4 regions of the Propionispora vibrioides genome follow, and region 3 is predicted to be linked to each of the others. Evidence: riboswitches for the same ligand, from Rfam matches in the RefSeq annotation. Region 3 holds a riboswitch; each other region holds the start of a gene.

Region 1 (4,631 bases), on a different contig from region 3:
ACTAAAATAACAGCTTCCGCTCCGGCTTCCGCCAGCTTGGCCGGAAAGTCCGCCAGGTTAGTTCCTAACAGCACGGCAGTCACCGGTTCAGCAAGCTTTCCTTGCTCTTTTAACTCTCTGGCCTTAGTTAACAGCTCCAAGCTCACCCGGCTGATGCGGTCACCGTCCTGTTCGGCGATAACCCATATGCCGCGGTAATCTTCCCGCTTATAGCTCTGCTTCATTTCTTACGCCTCCTTAGCAACAACCGGAGTAATACCGGCCGCACGTATTTTTTCGATCAGGTTGGCCGCGATTTCTTCCGGCGTGCCGGTCAGGGCCTGGCCCTTGCGCGACAGGGAAGCGATGAAAATATCGCCCGGCCAGGTCGGTGAACCTTGCTGACCGATTTTTTTCGCATCAGCCTGCAGTTCCCGGTTGTCAATAACGGTCAATTTTTTCCCCTTGGCTTTGACGATGCCAAAAGCGGTGGTATAACGGGGTTTATTGACTTCCCGTGAAACGGCCAGTAACGCCGGCAAGGTGATGAGGTATTCGCCGGTAGCCGCCTCCAGTTTGACTTTAGCCTGAATTTTGCGCTGCTCCGTCAGGGCAAACTCCTTCACGTTCCACAAATGCGGTATTCCCAGACACTCGGCCAACTGAGCAGGTACCTGCGAGGTGGCGCCATCGGCACTTTCCGTACCGGTCAGCACCAGATCAAAGTCGCCATTTCTTTTTAGCCCCTGAGCCAGAGTGTACGAAGTGGCCAACGTGTCGGCACCGGCAAAAGCCCGGTCGCTTAAGAGCACGGCTTCATCGGCCCCCATGGCCAGTGCTTCGAACAATTCCCTTTTCGCTTCCGGCGGCGCCATGCCAATGACGGTAACTGTACCGCCATATTGATCCTTTAGCTGCAGAGCCGCTTCCAAAGCGTGCTTATCTCCCGGGCTGATAATGGCCGGAATTCCTTTACGGGTAATAGTTTTCGTCTTAGGATCAATGCTGATCTTATCGTAATAAGCCGGATCGGGTACCGATTTGATACACACCGCTATGTTTAGTCCCATAACAATCTCTCCTTATGCCTGATATAAATTAAGCTTCCAGGGAACTACTGTTTCACCGTTTCACCGGCAATGACCACTTTCAGAACATCTGAAGTCCCGCCGGCAGTCGAACCGGCCAGGGCGTCTCTTAAATATCTCCCTACGGGATATTCATTAATCACGCCATAACCGCCCATGAGATCAATCGTCCGTTTTGCCGCCCGGATTGCTCCTTCGGTAGCCGCATATTTGGCCATGGCAAACTCGGCGGAACAAGGGACGCCTTTGTCCTTCATTGACGCAGCCCGATAGGTCAGCAAACGGGCCGTTTCATAATCCAGCCGGTTTTCCGCCAGGGCAAACTGGATATTGGTCATGTGGTGCAGCGGCTTACCATAGATAATCCGCTCATTGGAGAACCGGACCGCTTCCTCCAGGCAGCCACGCAGAATCCCCAGATTAATAGCACTCATGCCGGCACGGCCTACTTCCTGAATGGTGCTCAGTGCCACTTTGGCACCTTTGCCCCGTTGCTCGAGCATTTGGGAAGCATCCACCCGGACATTGACGCAGCTTACATCACCGGTGTTAGACGAGCGCATGCCCAGTTTGTGTTCGGCTCTTCCCGGCGTATGCCCCGGCGTTCCCCGGTCAATCAGGAAGGCACTCAGTTCAGGCCGGCCTTTGGCATTTTTCCCGGTAACAACCGTCCACAGGTCAAGATCGGCAAGGTGGGCATTGGTGATAAAACACTTACGGCCATTGAGCACCCACTGACCGTCTTTCCATTCCCCATTAGCCGTCTGTCCCATGAAATTAGAGCCGCCGGTAGCTTCCGTCAGTGACAGCGCCCCGATTTTTCTGCCCCTGGCCAGATCAGGCAAATACTTTTGCTTTTGCTCTTCTGTGCCATAGTTCATGACACCGCCCATGCACAGTTGATGGGCCATCACCGTAATCGCCAGACCGGCACAGTGGCGGGCCAGTTCTTCCAGGCAGATAACCCGCTCCACGTAGCCCAAGCCTACGCCGCCATACGCTTCCGGCACAAAAATCCCGATTATCCCCATATCGCCCAGCAGGGGAAACAGTTCTGCCGGACAATGATCCTGCTCATCCCATTCCTGTGCTTTAGGAGCCACTTCCGCTTCCACAAACTCGCGTACGGCACGGCGAAGCATTTCCTGCTCTTCAGTAAATGTAAACATGCGTATCTCTTCTCTCCTTTTTATCTTTGTCTTAAGTCAAATAAAAATAGGTTTCCTTTGCCATCAACCGGCCTGCCGCCGTAAAAGTTGATCACAAAGGAAACCTATCTTACCGTACTATTTCGGGTATCCTTAAAAAAGGACAGCCTGAAATTAGCCTATGGGCATAGACTTTCCGTCGTAATCGCCTCCCCGTCGCTCGCAGGTCAACCGGTGATTGTCAGATAGGCAGTTCTCCTGGCTCTGCGTCATCGCTCCCCCAATCCTTCCCAGGATGAATATCCCAGTGGCCTTTCCCTTGGAGTCGCTCCTCATTACAGTGGCGGGACCGCACCGGTCTTGCACCGGACTTCCCTATTAAGCCCCGTAGGGCACCTACCTCTTTTCATATGTGGTTCTTATAGGACTATGGAACATTCAATCATATTCCCAGTGCCGATTTTCGCTTACCGATCTCTCCTTACCATAAAAAATAGGTTTCTTTTGCCATCAACCGGCCTGCTGCCGTAAAAGTTGATCACAAAAGAAACCTATCTTCCCAGCACTATTTTCGGTATCCATAAAAAGGACAATCTGAAAATAGCCTATGGCTATAGACTTTCCGTCGTAATCGCCTCCCCGTCGCTCGCAGGTCAACCGGTGATTGTCAGATAGGCAGTTCTCCTGGCTCTGCGTCATCGCTCCCCCAATCCTTCCCAGGATGAATATCCCAGTGGCCTTGCCTCTTGAAGTCGCTCTTCATTACAGTGGCGGGACCGCACCGGTCTTGCACCGGACTTCCCTATTAAGCCCCGTAGGGCACCTACCTCTTTTCATATGTGGTTCTTATAGGACTATGGAACATTCAATCATATTCCCAGTGCCGATTTTCGCTTACCGATCTCTCCTTACCATAAAAAATAGGTTTCTTTTGCCATCAACCGGCCTGCTGCCGTAAAAGTTGATCACAAAAGAAACCTATCTTCCCAGCACTATTTTCGGTATCCATAAAAAGGACAATCTGAAAATAGCCTATGGCTATAGACTTTCCGTCGTAATCGCCTCCCCGTCGCTCGCAGGTCAACCGGTGATTGTCAGATAGGCAGTTCTCCTGGCTCTGCGTCATCGCTCCCCCAATCCTTCCCAGGATGAATATCCCAGTGGCCTTTCCCTTGGAGTCGCTCCTCATTACAGTGGCGGGACCGCACCGGTCTTGCACCGGACTTCCCTATTAAGCCCCGTAGGGCACCTACCTCTTTGCGTATTCAATTGTGCTTTTTCGAACTTACTTGTTTAAAATACCATGAACCCGCAAAAAAGTCAAATCAGTTGTTGTGTATATAATGTATACACGGCGTAAATATTGAATACAATATTTTTCCCTGAAATTTTCCAATACAAAAACACGGCTCCGGATCGAAAAATAGACTGAGGCTGTCACAACATGATTTTTATTTATTTATAACAGCCTGTGGTGTGGCAAACCAGCTTGTCGTCCCTTTGTCATTGCCACAAAGGGACCCAAAAGGCTAGGCCTGTCCTCCAACATACTTGAAAAATTGCCGGCTTCCTAAAATCTGTAAACTCGCTTCGCTCAAACAAATACCCAAAGGGCACAGCGCGGATTTCTTAACGGAAGCCGGCAATTTTTCATCCTGCGGAACGTATGTTTCCGGAAAAGGCCGAACGGGGAACCAAAGAACAAGGCTCTTACTCTTAGTGCGACGGCCCCAGTCTGTTTTGGCGTTCTTCCTGTCAGCAGCAATGCTATACCGGACAAAAAGCGCAATCGCTCTACAATGAAACTCCGCCTATAACGGCGCTCCCGCCGTCGTAATATCTCTGGCGGCCACAATATCAATGCCGAGATTTAGTATATTACCGGTAATAATATCTCCTTCAAAAACAGGCGCCGTAACGGTAATTTCCGCCAAAGCGCGGGCACAGGCCAAAACTTCTTCCTTCGGCAGCGGAGTACGGGAAATAACCGGCAGCAAAGGCAGCGCGCCACCTTCCACCCGTACCGTGGTAGTCAGGGTTCGTTTCGGTGCGGTTACTTCCTCCTGAGCATAACGAATGCCACGCGGGCAGCTAAACCCGCTAATATCGGTAATTTCATTTTGCTGAAAAACAATTTTGCCGCTGCAGCTCAACGGACAAACAATACAATGCAGTTTTTCTTCTTTATAACTCATATCATTCGCCTCCCTGGTTAAGTGATATAATAATTTCCTGTCCTATTCCGGCCAGCTTGGCGGCGGGAATTTCAACCATGATCATTTCGCCCGGTTTAACAACAGACAACTTGCGGCTAAGTAGAGTCTGACCGTTGCTTTCTACCGCTAGAATAACCTTTTGCGCCGGTTGTTTCACCCGCAAAAACAGCTTTGCCGGAGCAGGCTCTGTCGACACGGTG
Region 2 (4,631 bases), on a different contig from region 3:
TAACTCTGAATCGTTTACCGTCTCACCAGCTATCACGACCGTTGCCGCCTTTACCGGTGCAGCACAGCCCAAAGCGGCCGCCAGGACGATCGCCAGCAGAGCCTGTCTTGCCCGTTTTTTCCGTTGTATCCGTTTTTTCCACTTTCGCAATGCATTCTCTCCTTACTGCTTACATAAAAAAGCGGAGGGACAAGCCATTCCCTCCGCCAGAAACGCTGCTTAGTCTTTGGCTGCCGCAATTTGCTCCAGCAAGCGCTTGCGTTCGATAAGGGCTGCCGCCGTATTGGAGGCGAAGGCCGGTGCAACATAGCCTTTTAAGGTCTTGGCTGTTGGCGCCTCTTCGCCGCCGTAGATGGTAATGGAGTTAAGATAGGAGCCGCTGCCCAGGGTGGTCAGGCTACCGATCGCCGCCGCACTGCCGACCATACCGCCGGTATTGTAAATTGCCAGATCATTGCCGCGGCTGAACCAGGTTTTCTGCGTACTTTCCGAATACAGCAGCGCCCAAAGATAGCCGGCTGAGCTTCCCGACGTTATAACCGTTGCCGTTGGATCTGGAGCACTGGCTGCCACTAAATCACTAAGCAAAGCACCACCGGCATTGAGCAGTGAGTTCATAGTGAGCCAGTACAAACGCCAATTCATAGTAGAAAAGCTGGAATTGTAGATGCCCGTCAGAATAAAGACTTCCGTACCACTGGCATTAAACGACAGCGCCCGGAAATCGAACTGGTCTTCCGCCGGATCACTGGAACTGGCGGCTGCCAAAAGCAAATCGCTAACAGCCAGCGTGCTCTGATCAATCTGTTGAATGCGGGAGTCAGGATTCCAGGTGCCGGCCTGCTGCGGTCCGCCGATGGCAGTCAGCAGCAGTACGCCGCTATAGGGCTGGATGCTGAATGCGTTTTTAGCCGGCTTAGTCCCGCTCGGCGTCGTGCTGCCATGAGGTCCGGCATAGGTGGCGCCGCCGAACGTCAGATTGGTCTTAACCACCGTACTGTCAAGGTAAGATGCGCTGGGCGCTCCCGATGACAGGTTGGTCCCGCTGATCCAGAGAGTAAACACATTACTGCCGACAATTTGCAAATCAACGCCGTGTCCTTCACTGGCCGCAGAAGGCCGGTCAAAGGTATAGTAATTGGTGGTATCCAGCGTATAGGTCGAGCCGCTGGCCGCGAGACGGAAGGCGCTGGCGGCATCATAGTCAATGCCGTAGATATAGAAGGTACCGCTGATGGTCGTTGTCTGGATTTTGTACAGGTTGGCTAAGGCAGTGCTGCCAATGGCCCAGGTGGTAGGACCATACACCGGTGTTCCCCAATTGTAACCGGTAGGAATCGTGGCTGGAACGGTAGCATCAAAAATCAGGTATTTGCATACCGGCGTCCCGCTAGTCCACTGTGTTGCTGTAACCAAAGCCTGATCCACACCGGAGCTGTTTTTGAAGTGGAATACTTTGGTGTCACCAGGCAGCGAGACCGTACTGCCACCATCGGTATACTGGGTGACCACACCTGTCTGCGTGGCAATCACGGTACCGCTGGTACCGCCGGCATACTGGGCCGTGCTGACATCCCCCACCCCAACGTAATCAGGCGCCGGATAGTTATAGGCAGTTACCGCTACTTTACTAGACATACAACTCACTCTCCCTTTTGCTTTTTCTTACCTTGCGCCCCCCAACAGCTTGTCGGCTGCTGAGGTCTTTCCCTTACTGCTCATCGGAAAAGAACTCACCTCCTTATCACGAATTCCTATCACAGCCTGTCCGGGCGTCGTTATCACGGCCGGGCAGGACGGTTAGGCTTTCAGTGCCGCCAAACACGCCGCCGCTTACTGTTTCATTTTGGCAATCACGTCGGCGGTGATGTCGATGCCGCCATAGACCACAATGCCTGCGTCGACGATGGCGGGCAAGCCCTTTTCTCCGGCTACAGCCTTGATCGACGCCTCGATTTTATCGCCTACCGGTTTCATCAGGGCGTCCTCCCGCTGCGCTTCCTCGCGGGCGATGGTATCATTCAGTGCTTTTCGCTCCCCGGGCGACAGATCTTTGCTCCGGGCGTCATAGTCTTTTTGCGCCGCCTCCCGCATGCTTTGAATCTGCCGCAGGAGGTCCTGAATGCCAGGATAACTGTTAAAAACCTGCTGCCGGTCGACATAGCCGACGTTTGGTTCTGGGGCGGCCTTAGCGGCCAGAGCCGGGGCCGGCGCAACCAGTCCGGACAGGAACAAAGCCGCTGCCACCAGAGAAATCATTCGGGATATTTTTTTCATGTACTCTCTCCTTACCATAATCTCTATCTGTTATGTACAGCCGGCGGCGGGGCTTGTCTACGGCTAACCCCTGCCTTGGCTACAAAGCAACCTGCCAAATAAAAAACTCCCTTTACGGGAGTGTGCTTACGCCAACCAGGCGGACACGGTCCCTGGTTTTAAGCGTAATCCCCTCCCCCGATCCATCGCGGGTTCTGTGTGGCAACAAGTTCCTAATTTTGAACTGGTCACACACTAACGGTGATTGTCGGATAAGGCAGTTCTCCTGGCTCTGGTTCCTCGCTCCCCTGCACCTTCCCAAAGCGTTCGCTCCAGTGGCAGAGTACAGTACGATCAGGTTTAAGATCGGCACTATACTGCAAGTTCACTCCCCATTACAGTGGCGGGTCCGCGCCGGCCTTCAACCGGCTTCCCTATTAAGCCCCGTAGGGCACCTATCCCAACGCTATATAGTTGTGTTACTTTCTTCCTATGCGGTACTGCGCGACTGCCTCACTATAGGCTCCAACCTGTTATGTAAAGCCATCGCAAAGCCTGTACACAGCTAACCCTTTACCAGATCCACCGGTCCAGGTGTACCAAATAAAAAAACTCCCTTTACGGGAGTGTGCTTACGCCAACCAGGCAGACACTGTCCCTGGTTTTAAGCGTAATCCCCTCCCCGGTCCATCGCGGGTTCTGTGTGGCAACAAGTTCCTATTTTGAACTTGTCACAACACCAACGGTGATTGTCGGATAAGGCAGTTCTCCTGGCTCTGGTTCCTCGCTCCCCTGCGCCTTCCCAAAGCGTTCGCTCCAGTGGCAGAGTACAGTACGATCAAGTTTAAGATCGACACTATACTGCAAGTTTGCTCCCCATTACAGTGGCGGGTCCGCGCCGGCCTTCAACCGGCTTCCCTATTAAGCCCCGTAGGGCACCTATCCCAACGCTATATAGTTTTCGTCACTTTCTCATCCTATGCAGTCCTGCTTATCGATATGCTTCGTCATACGACTTGCCGATAAACAAAAGAGCGTCAATCGTTCCGTCCGGCGGAACAATTGACGCTTTACTTTTTTCAAAGCCGCCTGCTGTCAATGCCGGGTTAAGAACCTACATGCTATTAAGGCGAAAAGGCTCATCTTAATAAGCCTACCGTCAAGTTATAACTCAGAGAGCTATCTCCATGCCTGCAAGTGTTCTTAATCCCAGACCTGTCCATCGCAGGCTGTACGGATGCTAAAACCAGGCAGTACCCTGACTTAGGGTCATGGCCATCTTCCTCCTTGGTAAGAGGCTTACAGAAACATGGCTCTCCTTCACAGTTGCGAGACAGCGCCGGAATCACACCGGACTTCCCTTTTAAATCCGGCCTACTGCCGGATACCTGATTTCATATGAAATTTTATAAAAATCTTTGTTTTTCCTTTAATTAAAAAGTACCACTAATGGTTAATTCTGTCAACATATATTCGGTTGTATACAATATATTCTAAGCGTATCACATTGTCCCCCATTCAAAATCCCGCACTCATACCATGTTCCGGCACCTCATATAATGAACTGCATCAGCCATTTCCATTCCGTTAAAGGAGGCTGTTCCTTGAAAGCTCCGCCCAACAATCTGCTGCGACTTTCTCTTACTTACTGGGTTTCCGGCAAAAGCCACGTGGCCTGGTTTCTCGCTTTGCTGGTTATCGGCTGTACTGTCGTCATCGTATCGCTCAATCTGGCCTTAAACAACTGGCAGGCAGGCTTTTACAACCAGTTGCAGGCTTATGACCGCCCCGGCTTTCACCGGACCCTGCTGCAGTTTCTGCTCATATCGACCCTCTATATCCTGACCTCAGGCTACCAGTCTTACGGCAAGCTGCTGCTGCAGCTCCGTTGGCGGCAGTGGCTGACTGACGTATTTACCCGTCTCTGGCTGACTAACCGGACTTACTATCATCTGAACCTATTGCAAACGTCCATTGACAATCCGGGCCAGCGAATCAGTGAAGATATTCGTATTTTCATCAATACCACGGTTGATATTGTGGTGGACGTGCTGCGCCACTTGACTACACTGGCCGTATTTTCCACTGTCCTTTGGCAATTATCCGGTACGCTGACACTACCCTTTTTCCCGTTTGCTCTCCCCGGCTATCTGCTCTGGCTGGCCTTGTTCTACTCACTTACCGGAACCTGGTTTACTTTCCGGGCCGGCCTTCCGCTGGTTTCCCGCAATGTAGTCCAGCAAACCGCCGAAGCCGATTTCCGCAGTCACCTGGATCATCTGGGCGGCCATGACGAAAGCGTGGCCCTCTACAGGGGCGAAGCAACGGAACAAATAACCCTCACCAGGCATTTTAGAAAGCTGGCGCAAAATTAC
Region 3 (4,631 bases):
GGGCAGTACCATCACCCAGCAATTGGTGAAGAATCTTTTTCTTTCCCATGAACAGACTATGGGCCGCAAGCTGGAAGAAGCACTCCTGTCATTAGATATGGAGCTTCGCTACTCAAAAGATGAAATTTTGGAAATGTATCTGAACACCATCTATTTCGGTTCAGGCAATTACGGTCTCGGTCAGGCCAGCCAGGAATATTTCGGTAAAAAGCCGGCTGAACTGAATCTGGCCGAATGCAGCATGCTGGCCGGGTTGCCCAATGCTCCCTCGCTGAATTCGCCATACGTCAATTTTGCGGCAGCCAAAAGAAGACAGGCCATTGTCTTAGGCGCCATGGTCAAACACAATTACCTCGGGCCGGATACAGCCCAGGAAGCCAAACTGCAACCCATTGTCCTGGCAAAATAGAAAAACAATGCCGGTATTATTCTTAAAGCTGGAATCAGTGTAATATCACTGTTCCAGCTTTTTTCTGTTTACCTATATAAATCTGATTGAAAAATTTGCAGTAAGTATCAATTAGGCGTTCCCTTGGGAATTTCTTTCCCGCCATAAGAAAATACTTAGCAAGGCTACAGCCAGCCAGGCAATGGTGCCGGCAAATTCCCCCACTGTTCCGTATAGGGGAAGAACCAGGCCCAGCAGACTCAAGCCGGCCAGAATGCCCGGCCATTTCCAGGTTGATGCTGTCGGCCGGTTGAGCGATGGCGTGGCAACAGAAGAGCGTTCTATTTTTTCACCTTTCCTGAGCCACCCCAGCAGACCGGAGAGAATAACAAAAATGAGCGCGATATCCAGAAGAGCCCATAGAATCTTTAAAATAAGCAGTTCGTGATTGTGGATGTGCAGTTTCAGCATATAGCCGGCAAAAAACAAATAATCCGGTAAAGGTTTGGTGAAATATTGCGGCTCCATACCTTTTCTGTCCGGGATAAAAACAAGCTGCCCCAGAAAGTCCAGCGGATTCTCTGTCGCCGGTGTAATGTAGAAAATATAAGCCGCCGGCGATTGCCTTCTATCCGGTAAATCAAGCGAAAGGATCACATCGTCAGGAAAGGCTTCCATTACAAAAGTTTTGGCTTCAGCCAGGGAAAGATGTTTTCCCGCCGCCGGAGCTGACTGCCAATAGTCCTTCACCGCCGTCTTCGAATCCTGAATATACAAACCGTAGCTGAGTGAAAAAATAACAATAACAACGCCGCTAAAACATAAAATAATTGCCCAAACAGCCGTTGCAATGCCCAAAAACTTGTGCCAGCCAAACCACCGCTCCCGCCAACTGCGCTTGCCAATAAGGGCAAAGGGGCTTCGCCTCATAAACGGCCCGTAAAGCACGCAGCCGGACACAACCGAGACCAGGCTCAAAAAGCACATGAAGCCTAAAAACACCATCCCGCCCTTGCCCATACCAAGATACATATGCAGACGATGCATCTCATGCATGAATTCAGCCAGCCAGGGATATTTTACTTTCTCCTGATGCCAGGGCTGCAGGGTATGGTCTGACGGATAATAGGCAAGCTGCTCGCCGCCCATGCTTAACCGGGCAGCGACCGGCTTGTTGCTGTCTTTGTCCTGAACCCGAAATAGTATTCTTCCCTCATCGGGCTGAACCGAAATACTTCGTATCGACTTGCCGGAATAGCCTTCCTTCACTAATTTTTCCCCGGCGTCTACTTCCCTCCAGATTTGCCCGTAATCTGAGGCGGGATGCATATTTTCTTTGTCTAAAAGATTAAAATCATGGATTTCCGTCTTAAATAATAACGGCAGCCCGGTAAGACAAAGCAATAGAAAGAACAGCAGGCAAATGAAACCAATCCAGCGGTGAATTTTATACCAATAACGCATAATTTTTCCTCCTGACTTGAAAATAAAAAAGAGCCTTTTCCGCACACATATGCAAAGAAAAAGGCTCATGCAAAAACTGCAAACAAACCAAATCCCCCTCCCCATCACTCGCAGGTCATAGCGGCGATTGTTGAACAGGCAGTTCTCCTGACTCAGGTTCCTCGTCGGCTCACACCTTCCCAGAAATATATCCAGTGGCATCTTGTGAGCGACTCCCCTTACAGTGGCGGGACCGTGCCGGCTTGTACCGGCTTCTCTATTAAGCGCAATTGCACCTGTTCCAAATCTGTTATTTTTCTCGCTTACTATACTGCACTTTTTCTGAAATGTCAATTGGTACTTCATTAAGTATTCTTTATGCAGTAAAATTGTTGAAAAATAACAGCTTAACCTATTCCGGCAAATAGAAAAAGACCCGCACCAACCAGAGTTGATGCGGGTCTTGCTTTGAATAAAATTAACGTTTCGAGAACTGCGATGCTTTACGGGCTTTCTTAAGACCGTATTTGCGGCGTTCTTTTTCACGGGGGTCACGAGTCAGGAAGCCTGCTTGTTTCAAAGACGGGCGGTACTCGAGATCCACTCTAAGTAAAGCACGGGAAATGCCGTGGCGAATGGCGCCTGCCTGTCCGGAAGGACCGCCACCCTCTACCTTAGCCAATACATCATACTTACCAATCGTTTCAGTAAGATTTAATGGCTGTTTTACAATCAGTTCAAGAGTTTTTAAACCAAAATATTCAACAAGCGGACGGCCGTTGATAATCACGTTGCCTTCTCCCGGAACCAGACGAACTCTGGCAACCGAAGTTTTTCTGCGGCCTGTGCCGTAGTAGCTAACTAATGCCATACTCATGTTCCTCCTTTCCGGTATTATCTAATATCAAGTTCCAGTACTTCCGGTTGTTGAGCGGCATGCGGATGCTCAGCACCTTTGTACACGTTCAATTTACGGTACATTTGACGTCCCAGGCTATTCTTCGGCAACATGCCTTTAATAGCGATTTCCAGGACTCTTTCCGGCTTTTCAGCCAGCATTTTTCCGGCAGTGGTGAAGGTAGTACCTCCTGGATAACCGGAATGACGGAAATATGTTTTTTGGATCAATTTTTTACCGGTAAACGCTACCTTAGCTGCGTTTACTATGATGACATGATCTCCTGTATCAACATGCGGAGTAAAAGTCGGTTTATGTTTTCCGCGAAGAATTTTGGCTACTTCAGCGGCTAATCTACCTACAGTCTTGCCTTCAGCATCTACAACATACCATTTACGTTCTACGTTGGCTGCGTTTGCCATAAATGTTGTTTTCATAGTATCCCTCCTTGTTGCAAAAGTTACGGGTTGGTTAGATTCTGAACCTGAATTCCGGGGCTAATGGAATACATGGCATAAATCTCATAAAAACATTTTAATCAATCTGACTGGTAAAGTCAAGGATTATCGAGGGATAATTTGCATTTTTTATCAGAAATGCTCTTTCTTCTTGGGAAAATGAAACATTAATACTATTCGACATGAATACCATTAATGTTTCTCCTGTGCAATTAGTACCTGGTCAACATTAATCCAATGAATACTGGCGGTCTATTTTCCCCACCGTTTCGTTGTCGTCAGTCAACATACTAACGGTATGCCTCCTCCCCTCACCTCGCGCTGCGAAAAATAGCCTCGCCATTCTCTTACTGTTTTAAGACCGCCGACACTAGTATAACAAGTTTTTGAGCGGCTCTCGTTATCGAAAGCCGCTCAAAGATGAAACTTCCCTCATGACGCTCCATAAGTGCTCATTTATAATATATTAAACAAACCTCCGACAACGCCGACTACAACCATCAACATAATGATTCGGACCGATGTCCATTTCTTTTGCAGCAAACCATACACACCCATCGTAGCGGCCAGCGGCAGAATATGGGGCAATATCGCGTCAAACAGGCTTTTCTGCAGCGAGAACTCCGCCCCCGAAGTGGTGATGGTCAGACCGCAGGTCACTTTAACATAGTTTACGATCAGTCCGCCCATAACCATGCAGCCCATGATAGAGGCACCCTTGAGCAGTTTATTCAGTATCCCTCGCTCGAGGAAATCCATGATGGCATCACTGCCCGCATGATAGCCAAACATAAAGTTTCCCACGGAGAGAATGTAGGTGATGGCGAACATGACCACCGCGTAAATTACTGCACCCCATATATTTCCGGTCCCGGAACGGGTGATATCAATACACAATGCCAGAAGAATCGGAATCAGAACGCCCTGATAGATAGTATCGCCGATGCCCGCCAACGGACCCATCAAGGAGGTTTTTATATTGGTGATAAACTCGTTCGGAATCTCCTTGCCCATTGCCTTTTCTTCTTCCAGCGAAATGGCCAGGCCGAGAATACAAGAACCGAACTCAGGATGGACGTTAAAAAATTCCATTTGGCGCGTCATCAGATCAATCTGCTTTGCTTTATTATTCGGATACAGATATTTCACAACCGGGAGGAATGTATGGGCACACGCCATCCCCATCATACGTTCGTAATTATAGCAGGTTTGAACCCAAGTTTCCCAAATCAGGGCGGCTCGGATCAGAGCGTTTTTTGGAATTAGCTTCTGTTCGTTGTTAACCATGCTGTCCCACCTCTCTTCAGTCATCGTCCGGATCGTAGTCCGGATCGTAGTTCTCGGAGGATGCACCGCCAGCCGATGCTGCCGCCGGAGTCATATTACCAGTTACCTGAATATAGAGGATCGCCGCCAACAGTCCAAGGATACCCTGCTCAATCAA
Region 4 (4,631 bases), on a different contig from region 3:
GACGGGTCATTGAGCGGATTAACACCAGGGAAGGTATACGGTATTTGACCGAGGAACAGGCACTGGCTGCACTGGCTGAGGAGGGTTTTCGTGAGGTAGTTGTCCAGCCGCTGCACATGGAAGCCGGTTATGAGTATGACAAAGTGCGCAGAGTCGTGGAGACTTACCGGGATAAACAGGCTTTTGAAAATCTTTATCTGGGCAGGCCGCTTCTCTATTATGCCGGTCAGGAAGGCGTAACGGATGACTATTTGGCTGCCATACAGGCAGTACGCCGGACTTTTCCGCCAATCGGGCCGCAGGAAGCGATTGCTCTGTTGGGGCATGGCGGTTTGCACCCGGCCAATGCTGTTTATGCTGCCCTGCAGTTAAAGCTGCAGGATGCGGGAATTGGGCAGGTGTATGTATTTACCGTGGACGGCTATCCTGCCGTGGAAGATCTGATCAGGCGGCTGGCAGCCGATGGTGTCAGGAAAGTCACCCTTATTCCGTTGCTGCTGGTAGCCGGCGAACATGCCAGACGGGATATGGCGGGAGATGAGCCTGATTCTTTTCAGTCCCGGCTGCAGGACGCCGGCTTTGAAGTAAGCGTTTGTTTGCAGGGGGTTGGTGAGAACCCGGCGATTCAGGATATTTATGTCCAGCATGTTAAAGATGCTATCGCTGAGAAAAAGGACTTTTCCTGAATAGAAGAACTACCGGAGGGAAAGCTTTTTCAGAAGACGTAGTTAGCGGCCGTCCGGACAGGATAAACGGACGAAAGGGGTAAGCAATGAACATACAGGGAAAAGCGGTACTCATTACCGGCGGTACCTCCGGTATTGGCCTGGCGGCAGCCAGGCTATTCCTGGAGCAAGGCGCCGGAGTTGCCGTTGTGGGAAGGGACCGGAAGAAAGGCGAAAAAGCGGTACAGGAATTAGACTCATATGGGAAAGTCTGCTACATCGAAGCTGACGTGGCTAAGGTAGCTGATTGTCAGAAAGCGGTCGTCCAAACCTGTAAGGTTATGGGCCGGCTGGATATTGTCGTTAATTGTGCCGGTACCTATCAGGAGAAAGCCATTGAAGAGGTTAACGAGGATGATTATGAAGCGATCATGGATGTGAATATGAAAGGGACCTATTTTATTGCTAAGTTTGCCGTGCCGGAATTAAAGAAAGGCAAGGGCGGCGCCATTGTCAATGTCTCTTCCGATGCCGGGCTGCAGGGCAACTGGCTGTGTACTGCCTATTGCGCGGCAAAAGGGGCTGTCAACACTTTTACCAAAGCTTTGGCTCTGGAATTGGCGCCCTATGGCATCCGGGTCAATGCCGTATGCCCCGGCGATATTCATACACCTTTGCTGGAAAAACAATTAGAGCAGGCTGCGGACAGAGAAAGAACACTGCGGGATATGGCCGGTATTTATCCCTTGGGACGGCTGGGAACGCCCGATGAGGTGGCTCAGGTAATTTTGTTTCTGGCTTCGCCGCAGGCCGCCTTTGTTACAGGCGCGTTATGGTCGGTCGATGGCGGACTGACCGCCTGTTAAGGATTTGGCTGCCAAACAAAAGATAGAGAATACTGTATTCAATATTTAGCCTGTGTATACATTATATAGAAGGCTTTTTATTTGACTTCCTGTTTGCTGCATGATATGTTAAATGAGAAAGTTATGAATATACAATGAAATACGTAAAGAGGTAGGTGCCCTACGGGGCTTAATAGGGAAGTCCGGTGCAAGGCCGGTGCGGTCCCGCCACTGTAATGAAGAGTGACTCCAAAAAGCAAGGCCACTGGGATATTCATCCTGGGAAGGATTGGGGGAGCGATGACGCAGAGCCAGGAGAACTGCCTATCTGACAATCACCGATTGACCTGCGAGCGACGGGAAGGCGATTATAAGGGAAGTCTATATGCATAGGCTGTCTTTGGGTTGCCTCTTTTTAGGCATCCTGTATGGCGCTTTGAAGATAGGTTTCTTTTGTAATCAATTTTTTCGGCAGCAGGCGAGAGTTGATGACAAAAGAAACCTATTTTATGTTGTGAAGGGGGGACTCTGGTTACGACTGCCGGATTGGAGCGGGCAGTTGTTGTGGATTTTTATAATGAAATACGCAAAGAGGTAGGTGCCCTGCGGGGCTTAATAGGGAAGGCCGGTGCGGTCCCGCCACTGTAATGAAGAGTGACTCCAAAAGGCAAGGCCACTGGGATATTCATCCTGGGAAGGATTGGGGAAGCGATGACGCAAAGCCAGGAGAACTGCCTATCTGACAATCACCGATTGACCTGCGAGCGACGGGGAGGCGATTACGACGGAAAGTCTATACCCATAGGCTGTTTTTGGGTTGTCCGGAAACGGCTGGGAAAGCGGGCTTCCTTTGTAATCAACTTTTACGGCTGTGCGGTTGATCATAAAGGAAACCTGCTTTTTTTGCATAAATGAGAATACGTCCTTATTTTATGTTTGCCGGTAAACTGGCCGGAATATCGAATGGCGGTGAATATAAAGCTATGCCTGATACAATTTAATAGGGAGTCGCTGATAATTGGGGTTTGGCTGACGCAGCCGGACGGAAAAAAATCCGTCTGGACGGACGTGCAGTGCGAATAATTCAGTGGTTTCCTAGATGGACAGAACAAAGAGAAGTCCGAATAAATGTCTGAACGGCAGATGTTTATCCGGTTTTTTTATTTTTTCTATTAATTAATATTGCAGTCATACAGGGAGTGAAAACATGTCAACACTTAAGTCCGATGTCGTTATCATTGGTGGCGGTATCGTTGGTACGGCTATTGCCAGGGAATTAGCCAAATACCAGCTACGCGTTGTCCTGCTGGAAAAGGAACCGGAACTGGCCGCTGGCACCACCAAGGCAAACAGTGCCATCCTTCATGCGGGTTTCGATGCCAAACCGGGGACGCTGAAAGCCAGATTAAATGTACGGGGTAATGCTCTGTACCATGCGTTGCGGGAGGAGTTGTCCCTTGCCATCCAATGGATAGGTTCACTGGTTGTTGCTACTGATAAAGAAGAGCTGCAGACCATAGCGGAACTTTTGAACCGGGGAAACCAGAACCAAGTGCCTGGGCTGGCTTTGCTGAGCCGGGAGGAAGCGCTGACCAAGGAACCCGGCTTAGTGAACGCTGAAGGCGCGTTGTGGGCGCCTTCGACAGGAATCTTTCTTCCGTTTGATGCTGCGCTTGCGTTTGCCGAAAACGCCGCCCAAAATGGCGTGCAAATTCTCACAGAATGTCCTGTTACCAATATGGAAATAACCAATGGCCGGATTACCGGGGTCAGGACACCGCAAGGCTCGATTACAGCCAGCTATGTCATCAATGCCGCTGGACTTTATGCCGATACGGTCGCCCGTTTGGCAGGTGATAGCAGCTTTACCCTTACTCCGCGTAAAGGCGAATATATATTATTTGACAAAAACGCCGGACCCAGAGTGAATCACGTACTATTTCCCACACCAACCAAGCACTCGAAAGGTATTTTAGTTGCACCTACCGTACACGGTAATACTTTCATTGGACCGAACGCCCAGAATATGCCTGAGGAGGAGAATTTGGCGATAGCCGCCAAAGAAAATCTGGCGACAACCGCCGCCGGTTTCCAGGAAGTTATCACAGGCGCTAAACGTTTGTTCCCGGCTATACCGCTTAATGCATCGATTACCGAGTTTTCCGGTCTGCGGGCCGTTGCCGATAGCGATGATTTTGTGATTCGTCCATCAACGGTTGTTAACGGGTTAATTCATGCCGCTGGTATTCAGTCGCCTGGTTTGACGGCTGCTCCGGCCATTGCCGAGCTTGTCGCTGAACTTTTAAAAGAGTGTGGTTTGCTGCTGCTGCCTAAGAAAAAATTTATTAGCCATAATGAACCCAAAATTGTATTCCGTGAATTATCAAATGAGCAGAAACAAACGCTCATTCGTAAAAATCCATTATACGGACGCGTTATTTGCCGCTGTGAAACCGTTACCGAAGCGGAAATCGTGGCTGCTATTCATTCTCCCTGCGGGGCGAAAACGGTTGACGGTGTAAAAAGACGGACCCGCGCCGGCATGGGCCGCTGCCAGGGTGGTTTCTGTGGACCTAAGGTGGCCGCTATTCTGGCCCGTGAGCTGCAGGTGCCGCTAACCGCCATTCGTAAGGAAACGGCCCAGTCCTATCTGTTTTATGACAAAATTCCAGTTGATGCCGGAGGAAATCAAAGTGAAACAATTCGTTGACATAGCCATTATCGGCGGTGGACCGGCCGGCCTTGCCGCCGCTTATAGCGCTGCCGAACAAGGCGCCGAAAATATACTGATTATTGAACGCGACCGCGAATTGGGTGGTATTCTTCAACAGTGCATCCATAACGGGTTTGGTTTGCACCGGTTTAAAGAGGAACTGACCGGTCCCGGTTATGCCCGACGGTATATCCAAATGGTCGGACAGAAAAAGTCGATTCGCGTGATGCTGGATACCATGGTGCTTGATGTGCAGTCTGACAAAACAGTGATTGCCGCCAACCCACAGGACGGCTTATGCGAAATTCATTGCCGGGCCGTTGTGTTTACCATGGGTTGCCGGGAACGCACCCGTGGCGCCATCCGTATTCCCGGAGAGCGACCGGCCGGTGTGTTTACCGCCGGAGT

What was found. Region 3 has a riboswitch for cobalamin ahead of BMW43_RS12665 (PepSY-associated TM helix domain-containing protein). Riboswitches for the same ligand answer to the same signal wherever they lie in the genome.
Region 1: another riboswitch for cobalamin. It lies ahead of BMW43_RS14715 (acyl-CoA dehydrogenase family protein); the one in region 3 lies ahead of BMW43_RS12665 (PepSY-associated TM helix domain-containing protein).
Region 2: another riboswitch for cobalamin. It lies ahead of BMW43_RS14795 (OmpH/Skp family outer membrane protein); the one in region 3 lies ahead of BMW43_RS12665 (PepSY-associated TM helix domain-containing protein).
Region 4: another riboswitch for cobalamin. It lies ahead of BMW43_RS14700 (NAD(P)/FAD-dependent oxidoreductase); the one in region 3 lies ahead of BMW43_RS12665 (PepSY-associated TM helix domain-containing protein).

The regions. Positions count from the first base shown of each region.
Region 1 is NZ_FODY01000020.1:21,928-26,558, reverse strand. Features, by position in the region: gene BMW43_RS14725 (electron transfer flavoprotein subunit alpha/FixB family protein) at 1-224, opposite strand, end outside; gene BMW43_RS14720 (electron transfer flavoprotein subunit beta/FixA family protein) at 228-1,049, opposite strand; gene BMW43_RS14715 (acyl-CoA dehydrogenase family protein) at 1,094-2,236, opposite strand; cobalamin riboswitch at 2,447-2,630, opposite strand; cobalamin riboswitch at 2,873-3,057, opposite strand; cobalamin riboswitch at 3,300-3,483, opposite strand; gene BMW43_RS14710 (DUF1667 domain-containing protein) at 4,027-4,410, opposite strand; gene BMW43_RS14705 (NAD(P)/FAD-dependent oxidoreductase) at 4,412-4,631, opposite strand, start outside.
Region 2 is NZ_FODY01000020.1:40,259-44,889, reverse strand. Features, by position in the region: gene BMW43_RS14805 (TonB-dependent receptor domain-containing protein) at 1-150, opposite strand, end outside; gene BMW43_RS14800 (hypothetical protein) at 220-1,638, opposite strand; gene BMW43_RS14795 (OmpH/Skp family outer membrane protein) at 1,834-2,277, opposite strand; cobalamin riboswitch at 2,516-2,730, opposite strand; cobalamin riboswitch at 3,000-3,214, opposite strand; cobalamin riboswitch at 3,489-3,663, opposite strand; gene BMW43_RS14790 (ABC transporter ATP-binding protein/permease) at 3,861-4,631, shown strand, end outside.
Region 3 is NZ_FODY01000015.1:72,170-76,800, forward strand. Features, by position in the region: gene BMW43_RS12660 (transglycosylase domain-containing protein) at 1-409, shown strand, start outside; gene BMW43_RS12665 (PepSY-associated TM helix domain-containing protein) at 521-1,957, opposite strand; cobalamin riboswitch at 1,973-2,146, opposite strand; gene rpsI (30S ribosomal protein S9) at 2,310-2,702, opposite strand; gene rplM (50S ribosomal protein L13) at 2,726-3,166, opposite strand; gene BMW43_RS12680 (PTS system mannose/fructose/sorbose family transporter subunit IID) at 3,644-4,474, opposite strand; gene BMW43_RS12685 (PTS mannose/fructose/sorbose/N-acetylgalactosamine transporter subunit IIC) at 4,491-4,631, opposite strand, start outside.
Region 4 is NZ_FODY01000020.1:16,679-21,309, forward strand. Features, by position in the region: gene BMW43_RS14690 (sirohydrochlorin cobaltochelatase) at 1-686, shown strand, start outside; gene BMW43_RS14695 (SDR family NAD(P)-dependent oxidoreductase) at 773-1,531, shown strand; cobalamin riboswitch at 1,668-1,852, shown strand; cobalamin riboswitch at 2,090-2,263, shown strand; gene BMW43_RS14700 (NAD(P)/FAD-dependent oxidoreductase) at 2,718-4,220, shown strand; gene BMW43_RS14705 (NAD(P)/FAD-dependent oxidoreductase) at 4,204-4,631, shown strand, end outside.